DNA from 3 places in the Desulfosporomusa polytropa genome. Region 3 is predicted to be linked to each of the others. Evidence: predicted binding sites of a transcription regulator. Region 3 holds the regulator's gene; each other region holds the start of a gene.
The links. The regulator HrcA, encoded in region 3, represses chaperone genes, less so after heat shock. The targets are predictions, from matches to a motif close to TGTTAGCACTCNNNNNNNNNGAGTGCTAACA.

Region 1: the regulator HrcA is predicted to act here: its motif matches at 8,351-8,381, upstream of groES (co-chaperone GroES).
Region 2: the regulator HrcA is predicted to act here: its motif matches at 2,317-2,347, upstream of ACZ449_RS20835 (glycoside hydrolase family 130 protein).

What each region holds. Positions count from the first base shown of each region.
Region 1 is NZ_AP042400.1:81,389-91,267, reverse strand. Features, by position in the region: gene ppdK (pyruvate, phosphate dikinase) at 1-1,818, opposite strand, end outside; gene ACZ449_RS01995 (pyruvate, water dikinase regulatory protein) at 1,811-2,647, opposite strand; gene guaA (glutamine-hydrolyzing GMP synthase) at 2,890-4,431, opposite strand; gene pdaB (polysaccharide deacetylase family sporulation protein PdaB) at 4,639-5,379, opposite strand; gene ACZ449_RS01980 (hypothetical protein) at 5,601-6,125, shown strand; gene groL (chaperonin GroEL) at 6,328-7,974, opposite strand; gene groES (co-chaperone GroES) at 8,021-8,302, opposite strand; gene ACZ449_RS01965 (ANTAR domain-containing response regulator) at 8,513-9,094, opposite strand; gene ACZ449_RS01960 (sensor histidine kinase) at 9,096-9,879, opposite strand, start outside.
Region 2 is NZ_AP042400.1:4,085,350-4,095,228, forward strand. Features, by position in the region: gene ACZ449_RS20825 (glycoside hydrolase family 130 protein) at 128-1,066, shown strand; gene ACZ449_RS20830 (glycosyltransferase family 4 protein) at 1,073-2,083, opposite strand; gene ACZ449_RS20835 (glycoside hydrolase family 130 protein) at 2,441-3,448, shown strand; gene ACZ449_RS20840 (glycosyltransferase family 4 protein) at 3,530-4,780, shown strand; gene ACZ449_RS20845 (phosphomannose isomerase type II C-terminal cupin domain) at 4,780-6,195, shown strand; gene ACZ449_RS20850 (magnetosome magnetite crystal formation protein family) at 6,452-6,814, opposite strand; gene ACZ449_RS20855 (phospho-N-acetylmuramoyl-pentapeptide-transferase) at 6,874-7,119, opposite strand; gene ACZ449_RS20860 (clostripain-related cysteine peptidase) at 7,259-9,259, opposite strand; gene ACZ449_RS20865 (beta strand repeat-containing protein) at 9,557-9,879, opposite strand, start outside.
Region 3 is NZ_AP042400.1:1,064,695-1,074,573, reverse strand. Features, by position in the region: gene dnaK (molecular chaperone DnaK) at 1-177, opposite strand, end outside; gene grpE (nucleotide exchange factor GrpE) at 213-779, opposite strand; gene ACZ449_RS06855 (TCP-1/cpn60 chaperonin family protein) at 797-2,380, opposite strand; gene hrcA (heat-inducible transcriptional repressor HrcA) at 2,395-3,429, opposite strand; gene hemW (radical SAM family heme chaperone HemW) at 3,531-4,670, opposite strand; gene lepA (translation elongation factor 4) at 4,684-6,480, opposite strand; gene ACZ449_RS06835 (hypothetical protein) at 6,566-7,021, opposite strand; gene spoIIP (stage II sporulation protein P) at 6,975-8,087, opposite strand; gene gpr (GPR endopeptidase) at 8,187-9,158, opposite strand; gene rpsT (30S ribosomal protein S20) at 9,313-9,582, shown strand; gene holA (DNA polymerase III subunit delta) at 9,660-9,879, opposite strand, start outside.

The DNA.
Region 1 (9,879 bases), 980 kb from region 3:
CATAGCTTGTAGTATTCCGTAAAAATCACCTTCTTGCATTGGCAAAAGATGAGCCAATGCCTTCTGGCGTTCTTCGAGTGTTTCAGACAAAATCATTTGTTGAACATAGGGCAGCCGTTCTTGTTGCATAAACATATGCTCTGTTCTTACAAGGCCAATCCCAACAGCCCCAAAATCCCGGGCTTTTTTAGCATCTTCCGGAGTGTCGGCATTAGCTCTAATTCCAAGTCGTTTAAATTCGTCGGCCCAAACTAATAACGAGTTATATTCATTAGATATCTCCGGATCTTTCATCGGCACTTCGCCTATAATTACCCGCCCGGTAGACCCGTCAATGGAAACCAGCTCACCTTTTTTGATTACTATTGTCCCAATGTTGAACTCTTGTTTTGCATAATCAATCCGAATGGCTTCGCAACCACACACGCAGGGCTTGCCCATCCCCCGTGCGACTACTGCAGCATGGCTAGTCATACCGCCCCTGCTGGTTAAAATACCTTGCGCAGCAACTATCCCATGAATATCATCAGGTGTCGTTTCGGTACGCACGAGCAGCACTTTTTTACCTGCCTTGCCCATACGCTCAGCCTCATCAGCATCAAAAACAACCTTTCCTGAAGCCGCTCCCGGTGATGCAGGCAAACCTTTAGCCACAACATTCAAAGTAGCATTGCCATCAATCTGCCGATGCAATAGCTGATCAAGCTGACCGGGTTCAACAAGCATTAACGCTTGCTGTTTGGTAATCAAGCCTTCCTGTGCCAGTTCAAAGGCAACACGTACACTGGCTTGCGCTGTGCGCTTACCATTTCGTGTTTGAAGTATATATAGACGCCCACGCTCAATCGTAAATTCAATATCCTGCATATTTTTGTAATGACTTTCTAACAGTCGGGCAATACGCGCAAACTCAGTATACAGTTCAGGCATCTCATCATTAAGCTGCGCTATCGGGCGCGGAGTACGAATCCCGGCAACCACATCTTCCCCTTGGGCATTGGTCAAAAATTCACCGTACAATAAATTTTCACCAGTCGAAGGGTTACGAGTAAAGGCCACACCTGTACCAGAGTCATTACCCATATTACCAAACACCATAGACTGAATATTTACCGCTGTCCCCAGGTCATGGTCAATCTTATTAAGATTCCGGTATACTATAGCTCTATCATTATTCCAAGAACGGAATACAGCCTCAATAGCCATCTCCAGTTGATCTAGCGGATTTTCCGGGAAAGGTTTGCTGGTTTTTGCCTGCACCAATTCTTTGTAACTATCAATAATTTTACGCAAAGATTCCGGAGTAAGCTCCTGGTCATATTTCACACCTTGCACATCCTTTTGTCTGTACAAGATATCTTCAAATTCATATTTAGGAATTTCCAATACAACATCACTAAACATCTGAATAAATCGACGGTAAGCGTCATAGGCAAACCTAAGGTTGCCTGTGTTTTTTGCTACTGATTGTAGAGTTTCCTCATTAAGACCCAGGTTTAAGATAGTATCCATCATACCTGGCATCGAGAACATAGCGCCAGAACGCACAGATACCAATAAAGGGTTTTTCACGTCACCAAACTTCTTATCTGCTTGCTGTTCAACTACTGATAAATTGCTTTTAATTTCATTCATTAGTCCGTCTGGGAGTTTTCGGCCCAACCGATAGTATTCGGTACAAGCTTCAGTTGTAATGGTCATTCCTGGAGGTACCGGCAACCCAATATTAGTCATCTCCGCCAGATTAGCACCTTTACCTCCTAATAGAGCTTTCATCTCTGCTTTGCCTTCTTTAAATAGATAAACAAACTTACTCACTTGTCACTACCCCTTTCCGGTAAATGTCCAGCACATAGGCTGCCGTCTCTTCTACAGATTTGTTAGTTACATCAATAACAGTGCATTTAAGTTTTCGCATAATTGACCATGCATACTCGTACTCTGCTGCTATTCGTTCCATATTTACATAGTCAGTCTCTACAGATAAACCCATTAATTTCAATCGTTGCTTTCGTATTTCCTGTAAAATTGTTGGACTAATTGTTAGCCCAATAATTTTATTTGCTGGTACATTAAAAAGTTCATCTGGTGGCGGTGCTTCGACAACAAGCGGCACATTAGCAGCTTTAATACCTTTATGAGCTAAATACATACATAACGGCGTCTTCGAGGTACGGGATACTCCGACTATCACAAGGTCAGCCTTCTCCAAGCCTCGGGGGGCTTTGCCATCGTCATACTTTACGGCAAATTCAACCGCCTCCACTTTGGCAAAATATTCTTTGTCAACCTTTCTAATAAGACCGGGTTCATTACGTGGCAATAAACCAGTAATGTTTTCTAGTGCAGCAATGACTGGATACATAATATCAACGCTGATTATACCAAGTTCGGTTGCTTTAATCTCTAAACACTCTTTTAAATCCTGGCGCACTAGGGTATAGACCACAACCGCACCAAGCTGTGCGGCCTCCTCTAAAGCACCCACTATTTCTTCAGCTGAATTAAGATGAGGTTTGCGCTTAAAGTTTATCTTGGCACCAGCAAATTGACTGGCTGCCGCTCTTACCACAAGTTCGGCGGTTTCGCCGATTGAATCGGACATAATATACACGGTTGGCATGTTACTGGCTGGACGTATAGCCATTACCCCCTCAAATTGCCGTCATTACTCATCCTGCTAGTTAAATATTTTTACTAGGAAAAACATTTAACAAACCACTTGCCTTCTAATCACCCCACGCTTCTAAATATAGTATACTAAATAGAATTTAAGAACCATTAGCATACTCTAATTACAACCTATTCAACATGAATTCCCTTTTTCCTTCCAAGATAATAAAAAAACTATGGATAGTTTTTAACCATCCATAGTTTTGGTATTCTACATTATTCCCATTCAATTGTAGATGGTGGTTTAGAGGTAATATCATAGACAATTCGATTTACCCCTTTGACCTCATTAACAATTCGCCGCGATATGGCGTCAAGCACCTCATACGGCAGACGTACCCAATCCGCAGTCATACCATCTTCACTTTCTACGATTCGTAGACCAATAGTGTAGGCATATGTCCGCTCATCACCCATGACCCCGACACTCTTCATCGCAGGCAATACGGCAAATGATTGCCATATCTTGCGGTACAAACCGGCCGCTTTAATCTCCTGATATACAATAGAATCGGCTTCGCGTAGAATTTCTAAACGTTCTTCGGTAATTTCGCCGATAATTCTAATTGCTAAACCAGGACCGGGGAAAGGCTGACGAGACACAATGTCTTCCTCCAGGCCAATTTCACGGCCTAGCGTCCGAACTTCATCTTTAAACAGGTCTCTAAGCGGTTCGATCAACTCAAACTTCATATCTTCCGGCAGGCCGCCTACATTATGGTGGCTCTTGATAACAGCAGCCGTAGCGGTTCCACTTTCAACCACATCAGGATATAACGTTCCCTGTACCAGATAATCAATATCGCCTAGTTTAGTCGATTCCGCTTCAAATACGCGAATAAACTCTTCGCCGATAATTTTTCGTTTTTGTTCCGGCTCAGTCACGCCCTGCAGTCGCTTCATAAAGCGGTCAACAGCATCTACATACACCAAATTCATTTTAAAGCCATCACGGAAAGTTTTCACAACTTGTTCGGCTTCACCTTTGCGCAGGAAACCATGATTTACAAATACGCAGGTCAACTGCTCCCCTACAGCGCGATGCACCAACACCGCAGCAACGGAAGAATCGACACCACCACTTAATGCACACAGCACGCGTTTATTCCCGATCTGCGCCTGAATTTTAGCAACAGCCTGATCAACAAACGAACCCATATTCCAATCGCCGTTACAGCCACAGATAGTAAATAAGAAATTCTTGAGCATTTGCATACCCTCTGGAGTATGCACTACCTCTGGGTGAAACTGCACACCGTAAATACGCCGATCCCGGTTTTCCATCGCAGCTACTGGTGTACTATTGGTATGTGCGGTAATAGTAAATCCTGTCGGCGGCTCAGTAATATAATCACCATGGCTCATCCATACTTGAGTTTCGGCATTAATTTCTGTAAAAAACCCTTCGTTTTTATCAACCAACAGTTTGGTGTTACCATATTCGCGCGATTCGGCATGAGCGACTTTACCGCCCAGGGTATGGGCTGCCAGCTGCATACCATAGCAAATGCCCAAAACTGGCAAATTAATGTCAAATACCTGTGGATCACATTTAGGTGCACCTTCGCCGTAGACACTAGATGGGCCGCCGGAAAAAACTATACCTTTCGGGGCCATTTGACGAATTTTATCAATACTAGTATTAAATGGCACAATTTCACAATAAACTCCGCACTCGCGGATTCGTCTGGCAATTAGCTGACTATATTGGCCGCCAAAATCCATAACCAAAATCATTTCTTGTTTTTCTGTCATCATGTATAGAGACCTCCACCTCAGATAGTTCGGTAAATTTAGTTATCGGCATAAGCCTGAAACTTTATGCAATCTCATGGATTTCGCCATATATCGCCAAATTCCTGCCAAGGAAGAAAACTAAGTAAAAAAACAAGATTGTTTCCCCTTGTTCTGCATGACTATTATCTATCAAGCCATCGCAGTACAAGCAGTAACAATCTCGCTGTTTTAATGCCGCTGGATCCCATTATCGCTATACTTTTCTAATAGTTCTCCCACGGTAACAAAACGATAGCCCTCAGCCTGCATTTTCTCAATGAGAATCGGCAGAGCATCAGCAGTCTGTACAGGGGTATCAGAAGCATGCATCAAAATAATCGCCCCCGGTTTAAGACGCTTCATAACTCTTTCAACAATAACATCTCTCCCAGGATTTTTCCAGTCCAGCGAATCTACATTCCAGATGATCGTTTTATACCCCAATTCATCAGTGGCCTTTAATGATTTTTGACTATAGTGACCATTAGGCGGACGCAAAAGTCGGGGTTCCACTCCTGTAACCTCTTTAATTTGCTCATGAGCTTTCGTAATATCTTCCTTTACCCATTCAGCCGACCTATCGCCATAGTTTTCGTGCCGATAACCATGACTGGCAATCTCGTGACCATCTTGGGCTATACGCTGTGCTACCTCAGGAAATTTCTTGGACCAAGGCCCCATAATAAAGAAGGTGGAATGAATATTATTTTTTTGCAATGTATCTAAGATTGACGGTGTAAATTTATTGCCCCAGGAATGATCAAAGGTAAGCGCTACAACCTTTTGGTCAGTTCGAGTCCCGGCAATCGCTATTGGACCGCCAGAAATTACGTCAGCGACCTGCACATACATGGCTGATATAGCAAATAAACCAATAATACTATAGAAAATATTCCGGTGATGAAACAGACGATGCAAGTTAATAATCATAGTTCCCCCTCCCTCCGCAGTACAGTAGTATGTATGCATTAGGTGGGATGATTATGCTTGGCACTTCATACACATGGGCTACCAAACTAAAATGTTACTATTGTTTATACATTAATATAGTATAATAGAATTATATCACGCTGAAACTCGGGCTTAGCCCCCAAAATACATCTAATACCCTAAAGGCCGAAAGACTAAAAGATGATGAGGAGAAATGAACGATGAGTGTTTTTTCAAATATAAAATCACTATTCATTCGTGAATCTACTAAAAATGAAGAATTCCTGTCGATTTACGATAAAAATCAAGAATTAATTCAAGAACTTACCTGCAACATACAAGATACCTGCCAGCAGCTCATACAAATTTCCGAACCACAGCATGAACAATTTAATCCATTATACGAACAACTATGCCAACTATGCAAAAATGCTATAGTAAAATTGCCTTCAGACTTCGTTTACAGTGATGCTGGCAATGCCTTTTTCACGGCAATAGCGTATACTAAATTGTACTATTGGATACGGTCAAGTAACTATAAAAAAGAACATGAATTAGAGTTAATTCTTAGCGAGGAAATCACCAACAAAAAAAGATTATCACCAACAATACGTACAGCTGTTCAAAGAATATGTTTTGAGGAAAGTACTGATCAAAATAAATACGAAGCCAGTTTGGAATATTTTCGCAAAATGTGTACTCATAAAATTGATAAATTATCCCCAGCAGAGATCCTTGACGAATAAATCAAAAAATCTGCTATTCTTTCTTTTTCCTTTAAACGCCGCCCGATATGGACGGCGTTATTTTAATGCTGTTATAGCAACCTGACTAATACCAATACAGTCGCAAAACAAAGAAAAAAGAGGCCTCGCAAAAATTCAGTGAATTAATGCGAAACCTCTAGTTTTTTTAAGCACTATGTGACCAATCAGCGAATGATGTTGCTTACATCATGCCACCCATTCCGCCCATGCCACCCATTCCGCCCATGCCGCCCATGCCAGCAGCTGCACCAGCGTCTTTTTCTGGCTTATCAGCGATAAGAGTTTCTGTGGTAAGAACCATAGCCGCGATACTAGCAGCGTTTTGCAGCGCTGAACGAGTAACTTTGGCTGGGTCAACAATACCAGCAGCAATCATGTCAATATATTTTTCATTCAGAGCATCAAAGCCCTGGCCTTTACCGGCTTTTTTAACATTCTCAACAACAACTGAGCCTTCTAAGCCAGCATTGTTAGCAATTTGGCGTACTGGCTCTTCAATGGCGCGTCTAACGATTTGCACACCCGTTTTTTCGTCACCAGTAAGTTTCAAACTGTCTAAGCTAGACTGAATGTCGATGAAGGTAGTACCACCACCAGCTACAATGCCTTCTTCAACAGCAGCGCGAGTTGCATTAAGAGCATCTTCAATGCGCAGTTTCTTTTCTTTGAGTTCCACTTCAGTAGCAGCACCGACTTGGATAACAGCTACGCCGCCAGCCAATTTAGCCAGACGTTCTTGCAGTTTTTCTTTGTCGAAATCGGAAGTAGTTTCTTCGATATGAGCGCGAATTTGACCAACGCGTTTTTTGATTTCTTCCGCTTGACCGCTGCCATCAATGACAGTAGTTTCTTCTTTGGTTACACGCACTTGACGAGCACGACCAAGATCTTCCAAAGTTACACTATCAAGCTTGCGGCCGAGTTCTTCGGTGATAACAGCGCCACCGGTAAGAATAGCAATGTCTTCCAACATAGCTTTTCTGCGATCGCCGAAACCAGGAGATTTTACAGCTACCGCACGGAAGGTGCCACGAAGTTTGTTAACAACTAATGTTGCCAGTGCTTCACCTTCTACGTCTTCAGCAACAATTAATAATTCTTTGCCTTGCTGAACTACTTTTTCCAGTACTGGCAGCAGGTCAGCAATAGCACCAATCTTGCGGTCAGTAATAAGAATATACGGATCGTTTAAAACGGCTTCCATTTTATCCGGATCAGTAACCATGTATGGGGAAATGTAACCACGGTCAAACTGCATACCTTCTACAACATCAAGGTCGGTACCCATGGTTTTGGACTCTTCAACAGTGATTACACCGTCTTTACCGACTTTTTCCATAGCTTCTGCAATCAGTGTGCCAATTTCTGCATCACCAGCGGAAATAGAAGCAACTTGGGCGATAGCATCTTTGGTTTCTACTTTTTTAGCACTTTTCTTAATTTCTTCAACAAGCAAGTTTACTGCCTTTTGAATACCTTTTTTTATAATCATAGGGTTAGCACCGGCAGCAACATTTTTCATGCCTTCACGAATCATGGCTTGTGCCAGCAAAGTAGCTGTGGTGGTACCGTCACCAGCAATATCGTTAGTTTTGGTAGCAACTTCTTTTACAAGCTGTGCTCCCATATTTTCAAACGGATCTTCCAGATCAATATCACGAGCGATGGTTACGCCGTCATTGGTGATAGCTGGAGCGCCAAATTTTTTATCAAGTACTACGTTGCGTCCTTTAGGTCCTAAAGTAACTTTAACAGCATTAGCCAGTGCGTTTACGCCTCTTTCGAGTGCCCGGCGTGCTTCTTCGTCAAACAAAATTTGTTTAGCCATTTATGTATTACCTACCTTTCACTTTATACTAAAGTTTAGCTGATTATTAAATTATAGCCAGGATGTCTCTTTCGCTGATGATGAGGTACTCTTTGCCCTCAACCTTGACTTCCGTGCCGGCATATTTGGAGAAAATAATTTTGTCGCCAACAGTAACATCTAAGGCAACCTTTTGGCCATTTTCCAGAGTTTTACCTGTTCCAACAGCTACAATTTTACCTTCTTGTGGCTTCTCCTTGACTGTGTCAGGAAGAACAATACCACTCTTAGTCATTTCTTCCTTTGCCAAAGCTTCAATCACTACTCTGTCGCCTAATGGCTTAATCATGTAAAGAACCTCCCTTTATGGTGTGTTATAATATATTTATTTGGTTGTTGTTAGCACTCGCTTAAGTCGAGTGCTAATTCCATAATTTATAATATAAAATTATCCGCAAAAAATCAAGGGGATTTACGCAAAAAGTAGATAAAATTTTTAAAAACTTACTGGAAATATTAGGGCAGAGACTTTAAAGTCTCTGCCCTGGCATAAAAATGGCTATCTTTTACGAGTAGCTGACTCCACAATGGCTGCCGCTACGTCCCTGATTGATTTTCGTTTGCTCATGCTGTATTGCTGAATACGACGATAGGCCTCCGTTTCGGTTAGACTGTACGCGTCCATCAAAATACCTTTAGCCCGATCAAGTATTTTCCTGGTCTCTAGTGAATTCTTAACCTCTTCCAATTCCCGCTCTAATTCGGCAAACTCTTGAAACCGCGATAAGGCAATTTCCATGGCCGGAAATAAGTTAGCCTCTTTTACAGGCTTGACCAGATAAGCAAGTACCCCTGAATCTTTGGCTTTTTCTACAATCTCCTTCTGACTGAAAGCAGTTAAAAGCAGTACCGGCGCCAATTTTTCATTGGAGATGATTTTAGCTGCAGTAATGCCATCCATTTCCGGCATTTTTATATCCATAATAACAAGGTCCGGGTGGCATTTGCGGGCCAGTTCTACCGCGCGTACGCCGTCTGTGGCCTCGCCCACTACAGTATGTCCGGCTTCTTCCAATATTTCTTTAAGATCCATTCGTATGATTGATTCATTATCTGCAATTACTATCCGCAAAGTGTCCATGTTATTCCTCCTTGGCCTCTTTAGCGCCCTCCGTTAGGCGGGGAATGGTGATAAAGGCATGAGTACCGGAACGGGAAAAAAGACGGAATTTTCCCCCAAGATCGTTTTCTATCAGTGTACGAACAATCTGTAGACCTAGACTGTTGGTATTTTCAAGGCTAAAATCCGTAGGTAGGCCAATACCGTCATCATAAATATCTATCTGATAATTCTCTGGCGTTGTTGCAATATCTACGCCAATAAGTCCCTCTTTGCGTCCAACAAAGCCGTGCTCAATCGCATTTTGAATGAGTTCATTGATGACTAAGGCCAGACTGCTTGCCTGTTCAGACGGTAAAATAACAGTTTCCCCATTAAGCACGGTTTCAATATTAAAATTAGGTTCAAGCATATTTTGAATTACTAGATCCAAAATATTTTTGGTAACCTCAGCCACATCAATAAAACCTCTGTCCTGTTGAGATAAAAACTCATGCACAACCGATATACTCAAAATCCGATTAACGCTTTCTCTGAGCGCCGCCTTGACTTCTGGGGTCTTGGTGCGCCTGGACTGCAATCTAAGTAAACTGGCAATTGTTTGTAGATTATTTTTTACCCGGTGATGTATTTCTTGAATTACAGCTGATTTAACCAGTAATTCTTTTTCTTTTTTACGAACCTCAGTAACATCAGCAACAATAAACACAGTACGTGTCACAAGACCGCCGACAAAAATTGGAATAGCCCGCTGTACTAAAATCATGTTACCAGACTCAAATTCTTTTTCCATTGACTGCCCTGAA
Region 2 (9,879 bases), 2.6 Mb from region 3:
GATTTCTCAGAAACGCTCTTTATTGTCTTGTTATTGTTTTTCTTGAGTAAACAATTGCACTTTTAAGTTAGACATTGTAGTATAATGAACCAACTACAGAATCTAGTAAACAAGGAGGACATCAACAATGAAAGAACCCATTGTCAAACGCTATAAAGGCAATCCGATTTTAACCAAAAACGATGTTCCTTACTCCGTACATACCGTACATAATGCAGGAATAGCAAAATATCAGGACAAGTACTACATGCTGTTTCGTTCTCATCTTGACACAGGGCGCTCTATTATTGGACTCGCAGAAAGCAATGACGGTTACTCTTTTTTCGTACATACCGAACCTTTTATTATTCCTGCAACAGAGAGTATTTTTAAAGAATATGAGGCTTTTGGTGTGGAAGATCCTCGCATTTCATGCATAGAAGGTGAATACTATATTACTTACAGTGCTTATTCAAAACATGGAGTACGAATTGGACTGGCAAAAACAACAGATTTTAAATCGATCCAACGCATCTCATTAATCACCGAAGCCGACTATCGCAACGTTGTTCTTTTTCCCGAAAAAATAAACGGTAGATATGTACGCCTCGATCGACCTCATTCTGAAATTTCTCCCTGGGCAATATGGATTAGTTATTCAAAAGATTTAATCTATTGGGGAGAGTCAGAGTTAATCATGATGCCAGCACCTTATCACTGGGATGAAATGAAAATTGGCCCTGGGGCAACGCCTATCAAAACTGATAAAGGTTGGCTCTCTATTTATCATGGTGTCTTTCCCACCATGGATGGATCAATTTATAGGTTGGGAGTCGCTTTACACAAACTGGACAATCCCGCGATAGTTCTCGGAGTCGGGGACAGTTGGATTCTGCAACCTGAAGACCCCTGGGAAGTAACAGGATATGTTCATAATGTGGTTTTTACCTGCGGAGCCATCCTTGAAAACAATGGTATTGTTAAAATATATTGGGGTGCCGCCGATTCTGTTATGTGCGTAGGAACTGCTAACATCAACGATCTTGTAGATCTTTGCCTAAATCATAGCAGACCTGCCATTACATGAACTAAATTATGAAATTTTTAGTATTTCCTTATAAACTTCAATATATTTTTTCACCATTTTCTGCTGTGTAAATCTACACTCAACCGTTTTCCGACACGTTTCCCGTGAGATATTTATGACCGCTTGAATTTTATCAGCCATTTCTTCGATACTTGATACAATAAATCCATTGATACCATCTTGAATAATTTCAGGCATAGAACCTTTATTAAATGCCAGGACAGGTGTTCCACATGCCATTGCTTCAACGATACTAAGGCCAAACGGTTCATTAAAATTAATTGGATGTAACAATGCATACGCATTACCCAATACTGTATCCCTTTCCTCAGGTCCCACTGATCCAATATAACAAACATCATCATTAAGATACGGCTCTACATATTTTTTATAATAGGCTTCATCTTGAATAATACCGGCAATTACTAATTTCATTTTTGCCATTTTAGCAACTTGTATTGCCTCCCAAGTTCCCTTGTCTTTATGTATTCTTCCAAAATAAACTAAATATTTTCCCCGTTCTTTGTTTAAAGTAAATTTTTCTATATCTATACCATGGTACACAGTCCTTATATAATCAAGCTCCCCATTCCTATCTGAATCGCTAATGGAAACATAGTATGTTTTCTTATTGTATTTTTTGTAAACAGGTAGAATTTTAGGTGAGGAAAACCCATGTATCGTTGTTACCACTGGAGTTTTTATTAGTCCACTATAAGTCAGAGGCAAAAAATCATAATGATTGTGTATTATATCAAATTCATTTGCCTGCTCCATAATCTCGGATATATGTAAAGATTCCCAAACCTTAGCATCCAGCTCTCGGTCTTCTTCATAAGGTGCTTTGCATACACTGCGAAGCTTAGCGGTCGTTAGTGAATCGCCGGTAGCATACAGTGTTACATCAATATTTTCTTTCACAAGTCCTTCTGCCAATAATGAAACAACTCTTTCCCACGGACCATAATGTCGCGGTGGCGTCCTCCACGCAATTGGTGAAATGATTGCAACTTTCATAAAATCCCCCACTTCATTAAAAATTCGCTTGGTAATCTCGTTGACTTATCGCTCATTGTCACTTGAAGAACTTCGGCAGTGACAATGATGAAGCCTTTATTTATATTAGAAAAATAACTTTCACACAGAGTTGCTGACAGTTCTAAAAGTTTATTCCAAATGGATAATTGTTTCCTTACGAAAAACAATTATTTGACAAAAACTAGTATTTGTAGTATAATACGATTATAAACTGTTTAGAATCACTGACGATTAGTGACAACACTATATTGTTTTTTAACCGCCACGGATTAGAGGAACTGGGTGTAATATACACTCGCCGGCACGCGCCGATATCCAAACGTAGGGGGTTTTTTTATGCAAAAAAACGGATTTGATACTAGGTTGAAGGGCGATAAGAATACCTATAAAGAACTTTTTATGAGGAGTCCCCAAAACCCCATTTTATCGGCTAAGAACTGGCCTTATCCTGCAAATGCAGTGTTCAACCCAGCAGCGACAATGTTTCATGGCAAAGTTTTATTACTTGCTCGCGTGGAGGACCGGCGAGGCTTTTCTCACTTTACTAAGGCAGTTAGTGACGATGGAGTTGGCAACTGGCAAATTGATAAAGTGCCAACGTTAGAACCTGATCCAGAAAATCATCCTGAGGAACTGTGGGGTATTGAAGACCCTCGAATTACATGGCTTGCTGAATTGGGTAAATGGGCTATTACCTACACTGCTTATTCTCGTGGCGGACCACTTGTGGCTATGGCACTGACCAGTGATTTTATAGATTTTGAGCGGCTCGGACCGATCATGCCGGCAGAAGACAAAGATGCTGCACTTTTTTCACGACGAATATATGGAAAATGGGCTCTTATCCATCGGCCGATTACCGCTAACTATGTACCTGGTGCACACATCTGGATGTCATCTTCCGATGACTTCGTCAGTTGGGACGCCCGCCAGGTATTAATGCACGCTCGTCGGGGTGGTTGGTGGGATGGCGGGAAAATTGGTCTTGCAGCTCCACCGATCGAAACCGCTGAAGGTTGGATCCTTTTGTACCACGGAGTGCGCCAGACTGCTTCTGGCTCAATTTACCGACTCGGGTTAGCACTTCTTGACTTGGATGATCCGTTGAAAGTATTGCACCGGAGTGATGAATGGGTTTTCGGTCCGACCGCAAGCTATGAACGGGAAGGAGACGTTGATGACGTAGTCTTTCCTAGCGGTTGGGTATTAAATGCTGAGACAGGCTTACTAAAAATGTATTACGGAGGGGCAGATTCTTGTATTGCTTTGGCTACTGCCAATGTAGGCGATTTACTGGAGTATATTAAAAAATGTCCAAAACCGTTGGATGAGCTATTTTATTAACAATCTAGATTAAATCCAATAACAGGCTAAGCTATAGAAACAGGGAAAAGTAGTGTTTTTATAAAAAGGGGAGACAAAAAAATGGTTGCAACAAATAAAATAAGAAATATTGCTTTTTTAAGTACCTATCCTCCGCGGGAGTGTGGGTTAGCTACCTTTACGGAAGATCTGGTAAATGAAATTGATAAAATACCATTTATTCAACCAAGTGTTATTGCGGTAGTCAACAAGGACGAATATACAAACCACCAGGTAAAACGCAAACTGGGTCAGCACGACCGTACGAGTTATCTGCTGACTGCACTTTGGGCGAATGACAATGTTGACCTCCTGGTTATCGAGCATGAATATGGGATATTTGGCGGCGAGTGTGGCGAATATATCCTTGATTTAGCGAAGAGACTAAAAATCCCTTTTATTGTCACAACACATACTGTGCTGTTAGAACCATCACCGAAACAACGGACTGTCCTTCGGGACTTAGGCCGCCTCAGCACCAAGGTAGTAACCATGGCTGAAAGCTCTATCCCCATATTGGCTGAGACCTACGGCATTGAGTTAGAGAAACTTGTATTCATACCGCACGGTGTTCCTAGCATGCATGTAGAATCGCGGGAAAAATTGAAAGTCACTCACGGCTTCCAGAACAAACATATCATTAGCAGCTTTGGGCTCATTAGCCCTGCCAAAGGCCTCGAGTATGGGATTGAAGCAGTGGCGAAAGTCGCGGCAGATTATAACAATCTGGTATATCTGATTCTCGGCAAAACACATCCCTGTGTCAAAGAAAGTATGGGCGAAAAATATCGGCAGAGCCTGATTGATTTAGCGCAAAGCCTTGGGGTGCAGGATAATATTCAGTTGATCGATAAGTATCTGACCAAAGAAGAAGTAATTACTTATCTTCATTTGTCCGATATGTACCTGACACCATATCTGTCTAAAGAGCAGGCGGTTAGCGGGACGTTGGCATACGCCATGGGATGTGGACGGGTTATTGTATCGACTCCCTATCGTTATGCAGAAGAAATGCTGAGTGGCGGTCGCGGAATGCTTGCCGAATTTAGAGATTCCAACTCGATGGCAGCATGTATTCGATCAGTACTTGATAATCCACTTCGAAAAAAAGAAATGGAAATGAATACATTGGCTGTTGGACAGACGATGACGTGGGCCAATGTAGCCGCTCAATATGCCAAACTAGGCATAAATATTATTGGCGAAAGAGAACATCAGACGAAAGATGATTCAAGGCGATTTGTCCATCCAGCCGTTCCAAAGTCTCATCCTCATCTTACTGTAGTTGGTCGGAATGGAATGAGGGTCGGATAATGAGCCAATTTGGCAATGTCTTTGCTGACGCACATATCTTTCGAATGACCGATGATACCGGGATGTTTCAACACACACGTTACAATGTCCCCGATTTGGACAAAGGGTATACCACTGACGACAATGCCCGGGCATTACTTATGGCGGTCATGCTCTTTGAAAAAAAACAGACATCGGAATACCTCGCATTAATTTACCGTTACCTGGCATTCATCTTGTATGCCCAGAATGAAAACGGCCATTTTCGAAATTTCATGACCTATGACCGAAAGTTTACGGAAACACAAGGATCGGAAGAATGTTTCGGCCGCTGTCTTTGGGCTTTAGGGTATACCCTAGCTTCATCAGTAATGCCCCTAGGGATAAAGGATGCCTGTACTAGTGCTGTTCGTCGTGCATTGCCACAAATTCATTCTCTCAAGTATTTACGGGGACAAGCATATGCCTTGATTGGTCTTGGCTTTATCGAGAACTCTGAGAGCGCTAGCCTTATCCGCAAGCTGGCTGAGTCTATTGCCGTTTGCTTTGAACAATGTGTAAAAGAAAATGACTGGTGCTGGTTTGAAGACAGCCTCACCTACGATAACGCCGTACTGCCGTGGGCTATGTTCGTCGCTTCGCGCCAAACAGGCCAGGAGCGCTTTCTCGCTATCGCGCGCAAAAGCATGACATTTCTTGACCAAAATGCGTTTCGGGACGATTTTTTCCGTCCTGTTGGCTGTAAAGGGTGGTGGCTACAAGGATCTGAGCCAGCATTATATGATCAGCAACCTGTCGAGGCATCCATGTCCACACTGGCTCATTTGGTTGCTTATGAAGTCACTGGTGATAAAGCCATGCTGAAGCTTGCCGAGCGGAGTTTTGCCTGGTATTCTGGTGACAACTCTTGCCATGAAAGTCTGATTGACGCCGAAACAGGTGGTTGTTATGATGGCATTATGGCTGATGGTCTAAACCACAATCAAGGTGCGGAAAGCATTGTTGGCTACTGTATCGCTAGTCTGGCTTTAGATAATGCCTTGTCGGCACCATTGGAAAGTCATGATCGCATATTGCAAAAACCACCAGATGAACATATGCCCTGTTATCGCCCTTGGGGATTCTACCAAGTGTTGGATTCTGCGCCAGGGTTTAAGATGAAGAAGATCGTCGTTAATTCCGGGGAAATTCTTAGCTTACAGATGCATTATCATCGTAGTGAGCATTGGATTGTTATTGGCGGTACGGCAAAGGTAACTATCGGCAATACTGAACAAGTGTTACACGAGAATGAGAGCGTTTTTATACCACAAACATCTAAACACCGGCTTGAGAATCCCGGCAAATTGCCACTTCAGATTATCGAAATTCAAAGCGGCAGCTATCTGGGTGAGGATGATATAGTCCGTTTTGATGATCGCTATGGTAGGTTATGATAGAAGTAAAGACAATGAAGGCTCCCAGAATACTGGGAGCCTTCATTGCTGACGGATACTTGTGCCAACCTCTTTTTTCATTGCTTTCAATATATCGTTATATCGTTTTGTTTTTCTTTCTTTTCTTTGCAAATTTTTATCTTAATTGCTGAGTCACACAGCCTCCTTCGCGAAACAACATCCCTGTCCCCTGCGTTTTCAGGTGGGGTAGACTCCCCACCTGAATTCCCGACGTTTCAGCTTTGCTGAAACGAGTTCACTTCGGATTTTTTACCCCAAAGGGCACAAAAACCGGATAGACATAGTACTCTCCGCTCAAAGCCCGGACGGTCGCCAGGATTGCGCAGCCTATCCATAAAAGTCCGGCGCCAATGACGAAGATCCATGCAGCGGTTTCTGTCCCAGTCAACGGTGAAAGCACTAAAACGAGCAAGATGATCACCGGTACCAGCGCCAGTTGGAAAACTGCTGCCTGCTTCGCATGATGTGCCACAAAGATGTCTTTGCGCTTACAGAGCCAGATCACCAGCGGGAGCAGGCCCAACCCCAGGCCGCCGAAAAAGCATCCGCAATGTGCCGCAGCCGCCAGCATTTTTTGTCCACCTGATACATGTTCCATAAATTCTCCCTCACTAAAAAGGTAGAAGAGCTGTCAAAGCAGCGTCCTCTACCAACTTATCAGGCCTGCCCGTTTCCAATCATCGGCAAAGCCTCATTATGCTCTTTGGCCCATTTATAGCTCATGTAGACACTGCCGATATTGGCAATAAGAACCAAATCTGGTGAAATTACATTGGCAATCAGTGCCCCTACTATAGCTACCGCTGCAAAGAGTATTAGGCCTTTTTTAAAACCGGCCGCATAAAAACCGCCAAATCCGAATATTCCTAAGAAAATTGCTAAACCTACACTTTTTTTCGACATTTGAATTTCCCCTTTTCTATTTTTTAATTATCTTCCATAGAATCATAGCCTCTATTTTCTCTACCAGGCCTCACCTGCCTTCCTGCAATCCAGATCGTGCTGGCGCTAACACCAAAAATTACTTGCTTTCAGGAGAGTTTTAGCCATCCGCGCCGACAGTAGTGGTAATCTGACCGTTTTGAATGGTGTAGTTTACGATACGCGAGAGAGCACTTTTATTCTGTGGGTCAACAAACTCAAAGTAGTAGCCATAGGTGCCGTCTCCCATCTCTTCGTCAGCAATGCGCGGCTGCCGGCCAAGGGTAAAGGTATCGGCTTCAAACTGGGTAAAATCTTCATCATCACCGCTGATAGTCATCGCATAATGCAGCGTCGTGATGGTGTCACCCGCTTTGAGATGAATAAGTTCCCGGTTCGCGATGCCGTTCGCCGCAAGTCCCCGGCGCGCGCCGAGAATATGATAGGCTTCGTCGTTGAAGTTGTAAGTGACTTGCAGGTTGCACTCCTGTCCGTTGAGCTTGACCGGTACGGAGTAGATGTTATAGCCATCGCCTTCATAGGTAATTTCGATGTAGACCGGATGACCGTCAAGCATTGGCCATTTGCCTTGAAAGTTATCCTTAAAGATGCCTTTTTCCCAGTCTGCATCGATGTCTGCGTCGCTGCCAAGGTAGAGGATGATGTCATCCTCTTGGCTCTGGTAGACGAACTGACAATGCACAGAGGCCAGTTTTTCCATCTGCTCCGGACGTAGCTTTACAAAGGCAGTACCCTCTTTGTCTATATCCACCGGTGTGTCTTCGAGGGTGCTCACATCAAAGAGCTTTTGCTGCGCAGCAGGCTGTTCGAAGATTTCCCCACTGCCGGTTGCCGCATTACTCAGATACGGCGCGGCCTGCGGCGGCATCGTCCCGAAGACGAGGTTGTAATAGAGGCATTTTACGGGCAGAAGCGGCGCAGCCTGCTGTGCGTAGGCCATAAACCCATCCTGATCGCTATTGTAGGAGTAATAGCCGGAAAGGCCGCTGCTTTCCCGCCGATAAGGGCCGTTTACTTTGTAGACAACGCTGTCCTGCACGGCACGCTGAAGGGCTTCTGCAGTACCTGGCAGCAGGCTGCGGGTATTTTGGGCAAGACTGCCAAGATCCAGCATGTTGGCATAGCCCTGCTCACGGGTATTGCCACCATAGTTTTCTGTCGCAGCGGCCATACGCGCAAAGCTGGTAAAGAAGGCCTGCGGGTTTTTGTCTGCCTGGCGCAGTGCCTCAATCCCAAAAGCCTCATAGGCGTCGCGCAGAGCCGGCAGTTGCCCTACGTCGATGACAGATAACGTGGCGGCTGCGTCGGTGCCATAAGCCTCACATCCTGCGAGATAGGTATCGCAGATGGCGCGCCCCAGCCCGGCACCGTTCATGGCCGGATTCCGGGCAAGTGCGCCGACCCAGCCGGTATAGTCCCAGCCATTGCCAGGCTCGATCTCTTCTGAGGCCGCCATATAGCGCGTGAGCCCATGGAGATCGTGTACGACGTCAGCAGTCGCCATGAGGCAGGCGTCGAAACCGATAAGCTCAAACGGTGGCTGACCATGGTCAGGCGTATAGGCAGCCTCAAAGGCCGCACGCAGACCGTTGAGATTCATATAGTTCCGGGTACGCTCGTCATAGCAGACCCCGGCTGCACTACCGCCGCCATGATCCCAGAGAATGCAGACGCGGTGGTTTGCCGGAAAGTTTTTCTCTCCATAGCGCAGGAAGTCCGCCAGGGTATCCGGCGACCCCATATCGGCATCAGGCAGCTCCTGCAAGGAATGAATTCCGTCGGCATCATAGAGATAGCGGGCGACCGCGCCGGACGGAATGCCTGTCGTATGCCACTCCACTGCGCCGCCAGTCTGGATGAGTACCCGGACGTTCGGTGGAAGCTGGACCTGCAGCAGTTCCTGGAGATCATCTGACGCGGCACCGTTCTTGCTTTCAAGATCGGTTCCACAAACATACCAGTAGATAGTCCAGGTATCTGTAGGCTGATACGTGTCTGCCAGCACCGCTTCTACACCACCGGCTCGGACGCCGGTAGGGAAGAGAAGCAGGATGCTCAGGAATACGGGCAGCAGCAGTTTTGCAAAGAATGATTTTTTCATCGGGCGCACCTCCTTACGACTTGTCATTTTCCACTTTTACCTTAGTTTCAAGTTTTCTACCGCGCCGCCGCTGGCTATCGTGCCAAACAATTCCACATTGTTATTGCCGCCTGCCAAATTACAGCAATTTCCACAATTTCATTGTCTTATATTTTAGTATTCATTCAAAAAATAACAATAGTTTATGTAAAAGTGGTTGTTTTTCTGTCATAACAAAAAGACTCATGTCATCGCCCGGCTCCACCGCCTCATATAATAAGCACTATCTTGCAGGTCCGTTCTCCAGAGTATAACTGTTTAGTCAGCAGTATCACCTGTTATCGTCTGTTCCAAATACACGACCTGCACCTGATTCATGGTAATTCCCATTTCTGTCTGGGCAGCAATCAGGCCTGTGCCGGTAATAAGTTCTTGCCCGGCTTCGGTCATTAGGGATAGAGCGGCTTGATTGGCAGGTTGGATGCTTAATGCGCCATTATTGTAGGTAACAGTAAATTGCGCCGTACTTCCCTTGGCATCAGTTATTGCGAAAAGACCGGTCACCCCGCCGTCAGTGCTTGACGGATTTTGGGGAACAGCTGAAGCTGCTGTCCCGGTAGGCGTAATCGTCACTGCTCCCT
Region 3 (9,879 bases):
TACTGCCTGACGTTTAGCAATCTGCCCAATAAGGCGTTCACCATTTTTTGAAAAACCTACAACGGAAGGGGTAATACGGCTTCCTTCCGGGTTTGGAATAACAACAGGTTCGCCGCCTTCCATTACAGCCACACATGAATTTGTAGTACCAAGGTCAATACCAATTACTTTTGCCATTATCGAATTCCTCCTTAAGTAACAATACTTGTTAGTTAGTTTCCTACTACTTTTACCATACTAGGACGGACTACCCGCCCATTGACTTTGTAACCTTTTTGCAATTCTTCGACCACCATGCCATCAGGCTGGGTATCATCTTCAACCTTCATAACAGCTTCATGCTGAGTTGGGTCAAAAACAGTACCGACAGCATTGACAGGCTCTACACCCAATTGTGACAGAGCGTTTTGCAATTGTTTGAAGATCATTTGCACTCCTGTTACCAGAGTATCAACATCGGTAGCCTTACTGGTTGTTGCTCGTTCAAAGTTATCTACTACAGGCAACAGCTCGCAAACAATTCGTTCAGCTACTACGGCTGATAATTCTTCTTTTTCCTGCCGGGTTCGCCGCCGGAAATTATCAAAATCGGCCTGTAGGCGTTTATATCTGTCAGTCATTTCATCAAGCAGGCGACCTTTTTCATCCAGTGCAGTCATAAACTCATTTACATCCTCAGGCACAAAACAAATTTCAGGATTGTCTTCAACTGCTGTTTCGTTGGGAGCACTTTCCTGTTCTGCCGCAAGTTGCTCTTGCTTTTTTTCTTTTTCGTTCACTAACTTTCACCTCCAAGTTAAAAATCAGGCATACTACTATCGGTGCCGCCTGCCTTCTGGGCATTGGCACCTTCTTCTTTTTTCTTAATAATTGTATCAATACGTAAAATAGCGACAGCTACTTCGCCAGCAGCTTTGATGGCGTGAAGCTTGACGGGAACAGGATCAATTACGCCTCGTTCCAGCATATCAACTACTTCACCAGTATCGCAATCAATACCCAGCGAATCTGAATTTTGTGCCACTTGCATAGTCATGATCTCTTCTACTTTTTCCAGAGGATTAAAGCCGGCATTCTCGACAATTTGTGATAAAGGCTGTTTCAGGGCATTAGCTACACAGTCAAGGCCATAAGCAGCCATTCCTTTGAGATTCTCCCGATGTTTGCCGACTTCGCGCGCCATAGCAATTTCGATAGAGCCACCGCCAGGCACATAGCCACCTTTTACAGCCGCCTGTACACTTGACGCCGCATCTTTAGCAATACGCTCACGTTCTCCTACCACCTCTTCTGTAGCTGCGCCGACCAAAATAGTAGCCATAGGTTTGCCCTTACCACCAATGACGCGCACTTGTTCAAGTTTTTCATCCTGATATACTTTTTCTGCAGTACCCAGGTACTTACCAATATCGCCAAGTTCTTTTTTAAGACCTGTGCGTTTAATCATACGTGCTCCTGTGTGGTCGGCCACCCGCCGCAAATCTTTAGAGGATACACGTTCAATAACCATTATATTAGCATCTGTAAGTATTTCTTCAGCAGCACTATGTACGCCCCGGTCCACCATGACTATGCTAATGCCCAGGTCGACAATTTTCTGTACATTTTTCTTAAACTCATCCTGCAAATCGATATAGCGTTTAAAACCGGTTTCGGTACTTAGTGCCTCATCTTCAATTTCTTCAGGTTCAAGTGCATCATCAATAAGCAGTAATTTTGCAGCTAGTATTTCTTCCGGCATTTCTTGTGACATACGTTCTTGATCAACAATAACGCCCATAAATACTTCGTTGTCAGCACCCGCTTCTGCTGTGATAATTTCAGATAACTTAAAATTGTATTCATTAAGTTTTTCTACACCAATCAGCTTAGCTGCTTTTACAACCAAATCGGCGATATCCTCATGCTCCCGCCCGGCAATCATGGCAATACTCCGGAGAATAGGATCTTCAACCTCAGTAATAGTACGTGAGCGCTCACGTACACCAGCTAAAATTTTGGCAATACCATATTTTACGCCTTCAATCACTCTAGCTACCGGCACGCCGCGCATGACTTGATTTACACCCTCTGACACTAGGCTGCCAGCCATAATCGTGGTTGTAGTCGTACCATCACCGACTTCTGCCTGTTGCGCTTTTGCCGTATTAATAAGCATTTTTGCGGCCGGATGATTAACATCCATTTTATCTAATATCGTAACACCATCATTGGTAATAATGACTTCTCCAAAACGGTCAACTAGCATAGTATCAAGCCCTTTAGGACCAATAGTGCCTTCTACAGCAGCAGTTATTGCCCGTACAGCATTGGCATTTGTTAGCAGGGCGGCCAAACGCTCATCAACATCAGCACCACTGCCAGCTTGCTTCAAATTCATGTGATTCCTCCCATCTATAACACTTTATACTGTTTCAAAATTTCACCTAAATGACGTTGCATAAACTTAAGTACCGACATGGTTTTACCATATTCCATTCTCGTCGGTCCAAGCACGGCTACTGTCCCTACCACTTGACCATCAATACGGTAGGTAGCCTGAACAACACTACAATCATGAATGCCAGAATATTTATTCTCCTGACCAATTGTAACAATCACACCATCACTATTGGACATGTGGAGAATATCACACAAAAGCCGGTCTTCTTCAAGCATTGTTAATAGGCCTTTGATTTTATCAACGTCCCTAAATTCTGGTTGATTTAGCATTTGCGTAGTGCCGCCAAGATACACCTTCTCATTTTTGTCAACAGTGAGAACTTGTCGTAACAACGCAATCGCGCGCTCATAAACTTGCGGATCAGGCAAAATATCATTTTGGATATCTTTCAGCACAGGCGTGGTGATTCGATCAATCGCCAAACCTCCGAGGTGAGAATTTATAGCGTTGGCCACGCGACCCAAATCCTCATGACTAAGTCCCTCAGGTATTGCAATGATTTTATTTTCTATCAGACCTGTATCTGTGACGATAACAACAATGGAACGTCGCTCATCAAGCGGCAAAAACTGAATGTATTTAAAGGTACATTGCTGCGATACTTGCGGCGCCAATACCATAGAAACATTCCTGGTCATGCGGGACAGAATTTTTACAGTTTCTTGAAAAACTTCTTCAATCCGGCGTGCTTTGGTATGGTACCAATTATCAATGATAGCAATGTCTCTATCGGAAATCTGAGGTGGCGCCAGTAAGCAATCAACATAAAAGCGGTAGCCTTTAACAGACGGTATTCTTCCAGAAGAAGTGTGGGGTTGTTCAAGATATCCCAAAAGTTCCAAATCTGCCATTTCATTGCGGACAGTGGCCGGACTAATGCCTAAATCATATTTACGGGCAATTGTCCGCGAACCGACCGGTTCGGCAGTAGATATATAATCATCGATAATAGCCTGCAGAATTTGACGCTTTCTTTCATCTAATATCAGCTCCACCTCCTCTTGTTAGCACTCACATCAGTCGAGTGCTAATACCTACTAAAAAAATACCACTCCTTGGGATTAATGTCAAGATGGTAAACGTGTATTTAGTCAGGTAAAAACGAACGAAATACAATATTACCAAATTTCATCCCATGCTCAGTCAACCATATCTGTTGCTTATCTGTTGCTACTAGCTGCTGCCGGTGGAGATTATCCCACACTTTACCAAAATGACCAAAAAAGTCAGTATTAAAATATTGGCCAAACTCTGCAATTCCCATTCCTTGTGTTGTTCGTAAGGCTAAAAAAATATATTCAGCCATCGACTCATTTTTTGTAAGGTTTTCTTGCATGGCAACAGGTGAACTGCCTGTTGCCATAGCCTTACTATATTCCTCAATTCCGGTTACCTGGCTTATCCGTCTACCCTGTAAGAAAGAATGGGCTGCACAACCAAGACCCAGATACGGCTGGTACTGCCAATATTTCAGGTTATGCCGACACTCTTGCCCCGGGCGGGCGAAGTTAGAAATTTCATAGCGTAATAAACCCTGTTTTGGTAAGAAATCCGCCATGCAATCATACATAGCTTCTTCTTCCGCCTCATCTGGTAAATTGATTTTGCCCTGATCATACGCAGTCGCTAAAGGAGTACCTTCTTCCAGCTTGAGGCCATAGACTGAAATATGACTGGTATTCAAGGCTGCTGCCTGCTCAAGTTCACAGGCAAAACCATCACTAGTTTGCCCTGGCAGGCCGTACATCAAATCAATGCTTATATTTGTAAAGCCAGCCGTGTGAGCATATTCAATGGCAGTAAGGCTATCCACTGTTCGATGAATCCGCCCCAGGCTAGTTAACAATGTATCATTAAAGGATTGAACACCAAAACTCAGTCTATTTATACCCATAGACTTTACTGCAATCAATTGATCTTTGGTAACAGTACCTGGATTGGCCTCCATACTAATTTCCGCCCCGGCTTGAATAGCAAAGTTTGCCATAAGACCTTTAAGTATTTTTTCCAAAAGAGGCACAGGCAGTACACTGGGTGTGCCTCCACCAATATAGACTGTGTCAACAGGTGGTTTACAAAGCATACCGCCCTGATCAACAATCTGCTGACACAAGGCGGTAGTATAGGAATCAAACAAATGTTCAGATCGAGCATACGAAGAAAAATCACAATACAAACATTTTTGCTGGCAAAACGGAATATGCACATATAAACCAAGCTTACTCATATCAAACTCTACCTTAGTCCATCTTTAAAATTGCCATAAAGGCTTCCTGGGGAACTTCTACACTACCCACTTGTTTCATGCGTTTTTTACCCTCTTTTTGCTTTTCCAGTAGCTTCCGTTTACGGGTAATATCGCCTCCATAACATTTGGCAAGTACATCCTTACGCATGGCTCTTACTGTCTCGCGGGCAATTACCTTGCTGCCAATGGCAGCCTGAATGGGAATCTCAAACATTTGCCGGGGAATAATCCCTTTAAGCTTTTCGGCAAGCTGCCGACCACGATGAGTAGCCCGATCCCTGTGGACAATAACACTCAGGGCATCAACAGGATCGCCGTTAAGTAAGATGTCCAGTTTAACAAGCTCTGAGGTCTGATAACCACATAATTCGTAATCTAGCGAAGCATAACCACGGGTCGATGATTTCAGCTTGTCAAAGTAATCATAAATAATCTCACTAAGTGGCAAATGGTATGTCAACGTAACTCGGTTGGTATCTAGATATTTCATATCTTTAAACTCGCCGCGTTTTTCTTGCGAGAGCTCCATAACTGCACCTACATAATCATTAGGAACAATGATGGTTGCTTTTACATACGGTTCTTCTACATAGTCAATTTCTTGCGTTGTCGGTAATTTTGACGGGTTTTCAATCTCGATAACTTGGCCATCGGTTTTAAATACACGATAAATTACACTTGGTGCAGTAGTAATTAGGGTTAGGTTGTATTCGCGTTCCAGGCGTTCTTGAACAACATCCATATGGAGAAGTCCCAGAAAACCGCAGCGAAAACCAAAGCCCAGGGCAATGGACGTCTCTGGTTCAAAGACCAGCGAGGCATCATTTAACTGGAGCTTCTCTAAGGCGTCGCGCAAATTTTCATAGTCAGTGCTGTCTACCGGGTAAAGCCCGCAATACACCATCGGCGTAATCTTGCGGTAGCCAGGCAGCGGTTTAGCTACAGGGCGTTCGGCTCCAGTAATAGTATCGCCTACCCTGATATCTATTACATTTTTTACACTAGCAGCAACAAACCCGACCTGACCTGGCCCCAATAGGTCCACATTAACCAAATACGGCCTGAAAACCCCAACTTCTGCGACCTCAACAATCTTGTTTGTGGCCATCATTTTAATCTTCATGCCTGGCTTAATAGTGCCATTCATAACCCGTACATAAGCGATTACACCCTTATAGGAATCAAAATGAGAATCAAAAATCAGAGCACTTAAAGGCTCATCATCCTTGCCTGCAGGCGGGGGAACCTTTCTGACAATCGCTTCAAGAATTTCTTCAATACCAATACCAGACTTAGCACTAGCTAAGACGGCATCAGAGGTATCTAAACCAATCACTTCTTCGATTTCAGTTTTCACTCGCTCTGGTTCGGCACTTGGCAAATCAATTTTATTGATAACAGGAATAATCTCAAGATCATGTTCAAGTGCTAAATAAACATTAGCAAGCGTCTGTGCTTCAATCCCCTGCGCTGCATCAACGACTAACAGCGCACCTTCACAAGCAGCCAGACTTCGGGAAACTTCATAAGTAAAATCAACATGCCCTGGAGTATCAATAAGATTAAGCATATATATTTCGCCGTCTTTTGCTGTATAAGCTAGTTGCACAGCCTGGGCTTTGATTGTAATGCCGCGTTCCCGTTCAAGATCCATATGATCTAATACTTGTTCTTCCATCTCACGGGCAGAGAGAGCTCCTGTATACTCCAACAATCGGTCTGCAAGGGTTGATTTGCCATGGTCGATGTGAGCTATAATTGAAAAATTACGAATATGTCCTGTATCCATTAAGCTGGGGCTCCTCCCTGGTATAATAAAGCGTTTTTACATACTTCTATAAATTATACCATTAGCCACCTGCAAACTGCAAGTTTTACCGATATTCGCGGATATACTTATCTATTTGCTCTACCGCCTGCATAGTCTTTAGTTTTAGTATTCGCACAGCAGCTTCAACATAAGGCTTACCTTGCTGCCAATATTCGCCGGCAGCTTTTTTGGCCGTAAACGCTTCATTAACAAATTGTTGATGCCAGAGGGCAAGCCAATACCCCATTTGCGAATTCTCAAAATCTATTTTACTAGGAATCGGGGGTACATAGTTAGCAACGGTTGCTATCACAGCACTTTCTAACCCAGCTTGCGCCGGACACTGTGTCAGCGTTGCCATCTGGTGTTCAACAATCCCTACACCAATGGTGATAATTGTTAGCAGTATAAACAAGCCGCGGATAATCAACTTCGTATCCTTGCCGCCGCCCGTTGGAACATGGCAATCCTCCTTACTGCAATTGCTGGTTTTCCGCAAGTATTTCGACCAATATGCCACCCAGTAACTCCATGCTCCGGATGGCTTCTTCCTTGCTGCTCTCCTGCGAACCTACCTCAAGTAAAAGCGCGCGGGGATGAAGATGTTGATTATATCGCCATTCCACAAGTTGAATGCCACGACATAAACCAGGATATTTTTCGTTGAGCTTAGCCTCAATTAATTTAGCAAAAGCGTGATTTTCTTGCCAATGGGGCTGTGGTAAATCCTCCTGGCCAGTAGCTACCACAATAGTGATTTTGGCTACCGGGTTGCCATTTATGATAGCCGTCACATTTTCGTGTTTTTCAGCATCACGATGAATATCAAAAATCATTTGCAGCGAAGGGTTTTCACTTAACATTTTTTGAGCCGTAACTTCTGCGGGGCCATATGCTTTCATAAAGCTGGGATGATCATGAATAACAGTACTGTGTAGAGCCCTAACACCCGCCTTTTCCAATTGACTGGCTAACGCTGCTCCCACTTCTACGATATCACCACGCTGACCGCTCGGTCGATGTGCAACCCCAGAATTGGGAATAAACGACTCTGCCGTATGGGTATGATAGATTCCTACTAAGGGCTTATCTTTACTTGCCACATTTTTGGATTCAAATTGAGGGAAATTTGGCAGAGTCGCTGCACTGACAATGGGCGTGCCTGACTTCTTAAAAGCCAACATAAATGGAATTTCATGTGAAACTAAGGAGCGCACATCGCTAAAATCAATATTTGCCAATAACGATACTAAACGACGACTAATAGTATCATTAGCCAGCTCAGGCGTTATTTTTACCGCACTTTGCGGACGAGATACCTCAAGCAGTCCTGGAACGCCTAAAAATAACACCTGTTTTCCCTTGGGCAACAAGGTCGGTAGATATTGACCGTAATAAACTGGCCCGTTCACAGGAACATCACTTGTTGCACTATTCATATACGTACTAAAGACTAACCCTGTTGATATTACAATCATGAAACTAACCAATGATTTATTTAAAATTTTAGACGTGTCATAAACTCGCAAGAAATTGGACCAAAAACTAGTGACATTACTTTTTTTTCGTGCTTTTCTTGTTACCATTGCTGCCTCCGCCAGATTATCCTATTGAAAATTTTGTTTACATACAATCTATATGCCTGGCAGCAAAACGATAGTACACTTATTATCGGACTAGCTATATTAATGTAAATACATATGAATATTCTCATAATCGATATTCGGATGCATGGCTTGATTGATGCCACCGGCTACGACAGCGGCAATATCCTCAATAAGTCGGTCAACCTCCTTTGGTGTTACCATGAGGTCTCCAAGCATTTCTGGCAGCACTTGCCGAACTATAGTCTGACGATCCTGATCAGACAAATTCGCCATACTTTTAAAATAACGGCCAAAAGCAGCATGTTCTTGCAAAGTATTAATCGTATCCATAGCAATTGTAGAGGCGTGAACAACGGTTGGCACACCAATAGCGACAACAGGTACTCCTAGTGAAGCTTGCGTAAGACCAAACCGTTTGTTTCCTACACCAGAACCCGGATGAATACCCGTATTGGCCAATTGAACTGTGGTAATTACCCGGTGACTTGATGCTGCTGCTAGCGCATCAATAGCAAGTACCAAACTTGGTTTGATTTTGCTAACAATTCCCTGAATAATCTCACCTGTCTCCATACCAGTTATCCCCAGGACACCTGGAGAAATTGCACATACTGAACGCACCCCATCTTTTAGTTCCGGAGACAGCATCTCTTGCAGATGACGAGTTACAACAATTTTATGTGCCGCCCGCGGTCCTAAAGCATCAGGAGTAACATTCCAGTTGCCAAGCCCCACAATCAAAACAGTAGCATTGCGCGGCAACTTGATCATGCTTACCAGTTCTTTAGCCAAAAAATTCATTATTTTCTGTTGCAGCGGGGTATTCTTGTAGCGTAATCCAGGTGCTTCAATGGTAATATATTTACCTTGCATTTTCCCCATCATGCGTTCTGCTTCTGGTGTAGTAATATTTACACGAGTTATGATAGCATCTTCATCTTCACTGGTTTCAATCAAAACACCAGGAATGTCTTCGCGAACCTTTTTAGTAAGCATTTCACGCGCTTCTAAGGCTAAGTCGGTCCGTACTGCATCAATGATTTGATCCATACATTTTCTCTCCTTTGTCCCCAATATGCCTTAGACCTATCTTTTCCGAAAAAAAAGGCACCTATACGAAGCTATTTGTCTGGCATTTTGCTTGCTTTTTCCTTGTGGTCATGCTAGAATGTTTTAGTAATATATACATAAGGAGGTGAAATACTTGCCAAATATTAAATCATCTGAGCGTAGCGTAAAAACTGACGCTGAACTGCGTGCCCGCAACTATTCGGTAAGATCAGCGATTAAAACTTCTACCCGTAAGGTGGAGGAAGCAGTGAATACAGGTAAAGCAGATGAGGCCAAGAACCTCCTGATTAATGCCGTAAGCGTTATTGACAAAGCAGCCGCCAAGGGCGTTATTCATAAAAATGCCGCTGCCCGTAAGAAGTCCCGCTTGGCTCGTAAAGCCAATGCCGCTCAACAAGCTTAATACTTAATAAGTAAAACCCTGTTCACTTTTGCTAGTGAACAGGGTTTTCGTTTATACGAACGACAGTATTACTTTCATTATCCGCACAACTCTATTATTATTTTTTCCAATACCACTGGCCCACTCCGACTTGTTTTTAAATCCCTATCAGCTGCTGCCAGACTAAGTAAAGCGGCTTTCAGTTTGCCTTCATTAAAGCTACGGCTTTGTTTGACAAGCTTTTCACCAATAAAGCCAGGAACTTTGAAAAAATCAGCCACTTCATGACTGCCGCAACCCTTATGGATTAACTCTTTA